2 regions of the Shewanella sp. 0m-6 genome follow, and region 2 is predicted to be linked to the other one. Evidence: predicted binding sites of a transcription regulator. Region 2 holds the regulator's gene; the other holds the start of a gene.
The links. Region 2 encodes sigma-54, which starts transcription at its own class of promoters, with help from an activator protein. Its sites were predicted from a motif close to GTTGGCACGNNNNTNGNNT; they were not measured.
Positions count from the first base shown of each region.

Region 1 (4,220 bases), on a different contig from region 2:
TAGACTGATGCAACATTTGTTCCAACTCTGGCGCCAAAGTAATGACAGGGATTTCAAGCTCAGGTCCGCTGATCTCTTGCACTATCATACGTTTTAGGGCTATTCGAACCGCAGCAGTTAATACTTCGGTGTCGCTGCTCTTTGGTCCATATTCAAGTAACGTCTGTACGATGGTCTTCATGTCACGAATAGACACACCTTCATTGAGCAAGTTCTGCATCACTTTAACGACGCTGCCCAGTGGCATCACATCTGGAATAAAGCCATCAACCAATTTAGGCGAATGCTTACCAAGCATTTCAAGTAGTTGCTGAACTTCTTCATAGCCAAGCAGTTTGGCGGCGTTATTCGATAGTAGTTGGCTGATGTGAGTGGCCACTACCGTTGAGGCGTCGACTACCGTGTAACCTAAGGTTTGTGCGTGCTCACGCATTTCGGGAGCGATCCACACCGCATCCAGACCAAAAGCGGGGTCTTTCGTTTCGATACCATCTAGCTTGCCATATACTTGCCCAGGATTAATCGCTAGCTCACAGTCATGACGAATTTCAGCTTCACCCGATGCCACGCCCATTAATGAGATCCGGTAAGCATTGGGGGATAAATCGAGGTTATCGCGAATGTGAACGGCTGGCACCAGAAAGCCTAGCTCTTGTGAGAGCTTCTTACGCACGCCTTTAATGCGTCCAAGCAGCTCGCCGCCCTGACCTTTATCCACTAATGGAATTAAGCGGTAACCCACTTCTAGGCCAATGGTGTCAACATGCTGTACATCATCCCAACTCAGCTCTTTTGGCTGCGAGTCGCGAGGCTCAACAGGACCTGTTTTTGCCAGCTCCAGTGCGCGCTCTCGGTCTGTTTGTTGCTTTTTCTTAATGAAGTAAGCGCCCGCGCCAGCTGCCGCTGCACATGATAAGAACACCAAATGTGGCATACCTGGCACAATGCCCATCACGAACATCACGCCTGAAGCGATGGCTAGCGCCTTGGGACTGTCAAACATCTGCCCCATAACCATTTCGCCCATATCACCGGATTCATTTTGACGCGTTACCATCAAAGCCGCGGCAATAGATAAGAGTAGACCGGGGATCTGCGCCACTAGGCCATCACCAATCGTTAATAGGGTATAAATTTCAACTGCCGCAGAGAAAGATAAATCATGCTGAGCGATACCAATAATAAAACCGCCCACAATGTTAATCACAAGAATTAATATACCGGCGACCGCATCACCTTTTACAAATTTTGACGCACCGTCCATGGCACCGTAAAAGTCGGCTTCACGGGTCACTTCAGCGCGGCGAGAACGCGCTTCTTCTTGCGTTAATAAGCCAGCGTTTAAGTCGGCATCAATCGCCATCTGCTTACCTGGCATGGCGTCTAGGGTAAAGCGAGCACTTACCTCAGATATTCGCCCCGCGCCTTTTGTCACAACGGCAAAGTTGATAATAATAAGGATTAAAAACACGACTAGACCAACGGCATAGTTGCCACCAATCACCACAGAGCCAAAGGCCTCAATCACCTTACCTGCCGCGTCACCACCATTATGGCCTTCAAGCAGGACCACACGCGTTGAGGCAACGTTCAGTGCAAGCCTGAGTAGGGTTGCCACCAGCAAAACGGTAGGGAATGCAGCAAAATCTAGCGGTCTGTCGCTGTAAATGGCAACGAGGAGTACCACGAGTGCCAGTGCGATATTGAAGGTAAAAAGGATATCGAGCAGGAACGCGGGCATAGGTAAAATGATCATAGCCAGAGCGGCTAAAACCAATAACGGCGTACCAATACCTTTTAAATGCGCAGGCTTTATCTGTTTTAATTGGCCTAGACTTGCTTTAAGTTCCATTCACCCTGAGTCCGATCTTTGACGTCTAACGCCAATACAGCAAATACTGTACCAATTATTTTTATAAGAATTGTCGCGACTATAACCTGAAAGCGACTAGCAAAGAATATCTGACGTTGCGAGTGGTTGATTTTTGGGCATAAAAAGGACTTTAATGTTTTAATTCATCTGGGATCGGCTGTTTAATTGGAACAGGATTAGGACGCCTGCCCTTGCCTTTTTGGTATTGTCGTAATTGGAATACATAAGCAAGCACCTGAGCCACTGCAGTGAATAACCCTTCAGGGATCTCTTGGTCAATTTTAGTAGTATGAAAAATAGCACGTGCCAGTGGCGGAGCTGAGACTATTGCCACGTCGTGCTCTCTAGCAATTTCTCTGATTTTAAACGCCACTTCATCCACGCCTTTTGCCACAACAAAAGGGGCCGTAGAACGAGTCGCATCGTATTTAACCGCCACTGCGTAATGCTCAGGGTTAACAACAATAACGTCGGCATTGGGCACTTCACCCATCATCCGCCTTTGAGACATCTCGTGTTGTAACTGACGAATGCGTCCTTTCACCTCTGGCTTTCCTTCGGTGTCCTTGTATTCGTCTTTCACTTCTTGCTTGGTCATCTTTAACTGTTTGGCATGATTCCAAATCTGAAATGGCACATCAATAATGACGATCAGGAAAGTGGATGCGCAAAGTAAAATAAATATCCATACCACTATGTCCAGAGCATGGTAAATATTGCCTGGCAAGTGATCTTGCGACAGCATCAAAATATCATCTAAATAGAGGGTCAATAATAGATAGGCAGTAATGGCGACCACAGAGAACTTAGCAATACCTTTAGTAAGTTCAACCAAGGCTTGCACGCCAAACATCCGCTTAAACCCAGCCATAGGGCTCATTTTGCTGGCCTTGGGCATAAAAGCTTTAACCGAAAATGACATGCCACCAAGGGCGACATTACCTGCAAATGCGATTAAGGCTAAAAACGCAATAAAACCCATCAACGGGACCGCAAGTTCAGTGCCTACCATCCCCCAAACATTCATCATCTGATTGGTATCAAAAATCTCGTCACGACTCTGCGTAAATAACTTCGTCATGATGTTATGCATCGCCTGTGCGATATCGGGGCCAGTCATTAACAAGCCTACCGAAGCCGCGATCAGTACGGCAGAAGTTCCTAGATCTTTTGAGCGTGCAACCTGCCCTTTGTCTTTTGCCTGTTGCAACTTTCTGGAGGTGGCTTCCTCTGTTTTTTCTTGGCTACTATCGTTTTCAGCCATTTATAGCCGCCCTCCACCTTGTAACGTGAACACATTCGCCATAAAGCATGATTACAGCCCACCATCGGCGCGGCATTGCAGCTCAAGTACATTACAAAGTAGTAGCTGAACTTCACGCCACACTTCATCAAAATGCGTCATGATGGGTGACAAAGTTAGCCAAAGAATAAACAAGCCTGCAATCATGGTGACAGGAAAGCCGATAGAGAAGATATTTAACTGTGGTGAGGCGCGCGTCATTACACCAAATGACAAGTTAATGGTGAGCAGCGCCACAATAGCGGATAGCGACATCGTCAAGGCTGCACCAAACATATAGCCCACAAATTCGGTAAATAGGCGGTAACTCGCCAGACTTAACCCTTGCATAGACACCGGGATAGAATCAAAGCTGGCGATCACCATTTTTATCAATAACAGGTGACCATCTACCGCTAAGAAAATCATGGTGGTGAGCAGTAAGAAGAAGTTACTAATAACTGGGGTTTGTTGTCCCGAGCTGGGATCGACCATAGAGGCGAAACCTAGACTGGTCTGCATACCGATGATCTGACCGGTAAGGACAAAGGTCTGCATTAGCAATTGTGTGGCAAACCCCATCGCGACGCCAATAACAATTTGCTGTGCGGTGATAAAGGCTGCACTCAATGAAAATAGATCGATTGTGGGCATAGTAGGCAGTACTGGAGCGACAGCAACCGTAACGGCAACAGACAGTAATAACCTTACTCTAGTGGGAGTCGTCGTTGCACCAAAGACGACCATCACCATAAACATGCTGGAAATTCGCGTTAAAGGCCACATGTAACCTGCGATGCCGTTCATGATGGTATCGAGCAAGATCTCCATAATTAATTCCGCGTATTCATTAAGAACTTGCTATACAGATTAATCATTACCTGTGAGCCGCTCTTTTTCACCATCGGGAAATAACAATCGATGTTCATAAGCACCTGTAAATAGTTAACCTATGACTTGGGGGATCATATCCACCATCTGGAAAAAGAAATCCATCATCATCTGAACCAGCATATGCCCCATTAACATGAGTGCTAATAACGTGGTCAGTAAACGAGGTAGAAA
Region 1 is NZ_JBRIMD010000011.1:64,477-68,696, forward strand. It holds gene flhA (flagellar biosynthesis protein FlhA) at 1-1,852, opposite strand, end outside; gene flhB (flagellar biosynthesis protein FlhB) at 2,004-3,137, opposite strand; gene fliR (flagellar biosynthetic protein FliR) at 3,189-3,986, opposite strand; gene fliQ (flagellar biosynthesis protein FliQ) at 4,101-4,220, opposite strand, start outside.
Region 1: the regulator sigma-54 is predicted to act here: its motif matches at 1,890-1,908, upstream of flhA (flagellar biosynthesis protein FlhA).

Region 2 (4,220 bases):
GCTCAGTTTCAGCTCTGTTGCTAAAGTTGATGACCTGATGCAAGAGGTGAAAATTGCGGCCGCTAGCCAAGAAGCTGATATCAAGAATAATCAGGTTATCTTTTTTGGGCCTGTCGAAGTCACTCAGGGCACAATCAAGATGAATGCCGATAAGCTACGGGTTTTCTCAAAAGAAGATAAGAGCGGTAAAACGCTTGTGGCGACTGGTAACCCAGCCACTTACACCCAAATAATGGATGATGGACGCCCGGCAACGGCTAGCGCAAAAGAGATCCGCTACGAACTTGCTACGCGCACACTCACCTTAGTAGGCGAAGCCACCCTAGCGCAAGACGGTAGCCAGGTCACAGGTAACCGCATTAAATACAACATCAGTTTGCAACAGCTTATTGCAGAAAGTACTGGCAAGGGCGATGACAGAGTTATCACCATTATTCAGCCTGAAACCTATCAGGAAGAGAAACCAGAATCGCCAGCGAAAAAGCAGGAACAGCAATGAACCAAATCACCTTAAAAGCGGTCAATCTTGCTAAGAGCTATAAAAATCGTGCCGTCGTACAAGATGTTAGCTTAACCGTAAAGACAGGTCAGATTGTTGGTTTGCTTGGCCCAAACGGTGCAGGTAAAACAACGACATTCTACATGGTGGTTGGCCTAGTACAGAGTGATAAGGGTAAGATCTTTATTGATGATGACGATCTTACGCTCGATCCTATGCATTTACGCGCCCGTAAAGGTATCGGTTACCTACCTCAGGAAGCCAGTATTTTTAGAAAGCTGTCAGTACGTGACAACATCATGGCCGTCTTACAGACTCGTCATGACATCAATAACGAGCAACGTGAAGAACAACTTGAGCATCTACTCGAAGAGTTTCATATCACTCACATTCGTGACAGCCAAGGTATGGCATTGTCTGGAGGCGAACGCCGCCGGGTAGAAATTGCTCGGGCACTCGCAGCTAATCCAAAGTTTATCTTGTTAGATGAGCCGTTCGCGGGTGTTGACCCCATTTCAGTTATCGATATTAAAAAAATTATTGAACAACTTAAGAGTCGCGGTCTGGGCGTACTGATCACCGATCATAATGTTCGCGAAACTTTGGACGTTTGTGAGCGTGCTTACATAGTAAGCCACGGAAATCTGATTGCTGAAGGTACACCTGCCGAAATCTTGGACAACCAACAGGTTCGAGCGGTGTACTTAGGTGAACAATTCAGGCTATAGTTAATTCACAGTATGGAAGCTGAAAAACTCAATATGGAATTATTTCCAAAAAAAATCAACGTGTTGAGTTTTTGAGCAACCTTCGCCAGTTCAACGAGCTTTAACGTTTAACTACAGTGTAGGGAATAGCGGTAAAATGAAAGCGTCACTCCAGCTCAAAATGGGTCAACAGCTCACTATGACTCCCCAGTTACAACAGGCCATTCGCCTGTTACAACTGTCTTCTTTAGAGCTGCAACAAGAGATCCAACAAGCATTAGATTCTAATCCGTTACTGGAGCTAGATGAAGAGCAGTCAGATGGCGATATGATCAACGATGAAGATCACTCTGTAAATGACTCTAATAGTGAACTCACCCAAGATAGCGCAAGCGTTGACACCTCCGAAGCCCTCACCCAAGATTCCATGCCCGATGACCTGCCTATGGATACCACTTGGGATGAAGTCTACACCGTTTCCTCTAATGCTAGCTCAGGCGTAAGTCGTGAAGATGACATGCCATTCCAAGGCGAGACTAGCGAAGGCTTATATGAGCATCTTGAGTGGCAAAAGAACCTCACCCCATTTTCAGATAACGATCTTGCTATCGCCACCGCGATTATTGATGCGATCGATGAACGAGGTTATTTAACCCAGAGCTGTGACGAAATTCTCGAAGCGATGGGCGATCCTGAAACTGAACTCGATGAAGTCGAAGCCGTTTTAAAACGAATTCAACATTTTGATCCTATCGGTGTTGCCGCCCGCAACTTAAGTGAATGCCTACTTATCCAGCTAGCACAATATGCCGCAGATACACCGCACATTGAAAATGCAAGATTACTGATTAAAGACTATTTAGACCTTATTGCGGGGCGTGATTTTAGGCAGTTAATGCGTAAAACAAAACTCAAAGAGGATGATTTACGTGAGGCGATCACACTGATCCAAACTCTTAACCCAAGACCTGGGCTTGCCATTGCACGCAGTAAAGATGAATACGTCATTCCCGACGTGTCTGTCAGCAAGAAAAAAGGTCGCTGGGTGGTAGAGCTAAATCCTGACTATATGCCTAAGATTAATGTTAATCAGCATTACGCATCAATGGCGCGTAGCACAACGAATCAGGCCGACGGTCAATTTATCCGTGGCCACCTGCAAGAAGCTAAGTGGTTTATAAAGAGCCTGGAAAGCCGCAACGACACCTTATTGAAAGTGACAAACTGTATCGTCAAATTCCAGCAAGGCTTTTTTGAGTTCGGTGAAGAAGCCATGAAACCTATGGTACTCAATGACATTGCCGAAGCTGTTGAAATGCATGAATCTACCATTTCACGTGTTACCACACAGAAGTACATGCACACCCCAAGGGGCATTTTTGAACTAAAATATTTCTTCTCAAGCCATGTGGGTACCGACGATGGCGGAGAATGCTCATCGACAGCAATTAGGGCATTTATTAAGAAATTAGTCGCAGCTGAAAACCAGAGGAAACCGTTAAGCGATAGCAAAATGGCCCAGCTTCTGGCTGAACAAGGGATTAAAGTTGCTAGACGTACGATTGCAAAATATCGAGAAGCGATGCTGATCCCGCCCTCAAACCAACGTAAGAGTTTATAACTCAAAATTAGGCACATGGAGGATCGATAATGCAAATCAACCTGACAGGACATCACATCGAAATCACCGATTCACTACGCGGTTATGTAGAAGAGAAATTTACAAAGCTTGAACGACATTTCGATCAGATCAATAATGTGCACGTTATTTTGAATGTACAAAAAATGCAGCAGATTGCCGAAGCTAAAATTCACCTTAAAAAAGGGGAAGTATTTGCTATTTCGGAACATGCAGATATGTATGCTGCAATAGACTCCCTGATCGATAAACTAGATCGTCAGGTTATTAAACACAAAGAGAAGCTGACTAAACACTAACGATGGAACTAAGTACCATCCTGCAGCCGGAGTGCACTACCTGCGCCACTCCGGGCAGTAAGAAAAAAGTACTGGAGTTAATCAGTGACATTGCCGCTGTCCAGTACCCAACCCTTTCTTCACAAGAGATCTTTGAAAGTCTCTTGGCACGAGAGAAAATGGGTAGCACGGGAATAGGTAATGGTATAGCGATTCCTCATGGAAGGCTGTCGAATATAGAACGTCCAGTTGCAGTATTGGTTAAATGTGAAGTTCCTATCCCATTTGACTCATTCGATAAGCAGCCTGTCGATATTCTATTTGCTTTATTGGTGCCATCTGATCAGTGTGAGCAACATTTAGCAACACTGTCTTGTATGGCTGAAAAACTCAACGATAAAGCGGTGGTTAAGCAGTTGAGAAAGACCAGCAATGAATCAGAGCTATACCAAGTCATTACCCAATAGCTAACTACTCAGGTCTTTAAGTTATTTATTTTTTTACACAAAAGGTAAATGATTTAAAGACCTAAGTAATTATTACAGCAATATTATTTATTCTTATTCACCCGCTCAACTTCTTGCTTTCAGCCTTAAAAAAGTTAATCTATACACTTACACAATATAACCACAAAAATCATACATTTTGTTTAATGTCTATCAGGTAATCATACGATGAAGCTTGTTTTAGTCTCAGGTCGCTCCGGTTCAGGTAAGTCCGTTCTATTAAGAATGCTAGAAGATCTCGGCTATTATTGTGTCGATAACCTGCCCTTGCCAATGATGGGGACCTTACTCAAAGAGCTATCGGGTAACACTAAGCTTGTCGCCATCAGTGTCGATATTCGTAACCTGCCAGAAAAGAAAGATGAGCTGGTTAAGCACCTCACTTTTCTGCCTGATGGGGTCGAGTTATTAAGCTTTTTCCTTAACTCAAGCGATGAAGTGCTACTTAAACGTTATAACGAGACCCGTCGTCTGCACCCTTTATCGCACGATAACATTTCGCTTAAAGAGGCCATTGCGCTAGAAGGTCGCTTGTTAGAGCCGCTAGCCAACATTGTCGATCATTATATCGATACCTCAAATCTCAACATT
Region 2 is NZ_JBRIMD010000004.1:197,696-201,915, reverse strand. It holds gene lptA (lipopolysaccharide transport periplasmic protein LptA) at 1-499, shown strand, start outside; gene lptB (LPS export ABC transporter ATP-binding protein) at 496-1,227, shown strand; gene ACVBJC_RS04835 (RNA polymerase factor sigma-54) at 1,364-2,827, shown strand; gene hpf (ribosome hibernation promoting factor) at 2,857-3,144, shown strand; gene ptsN (PTS IIA-like nitrogen regulatory protein PtsN) at 3,147-3,590, shown strand; gene rapZ (RNase adapter RapZ) at 3,798-4,220, shown strand, end outside.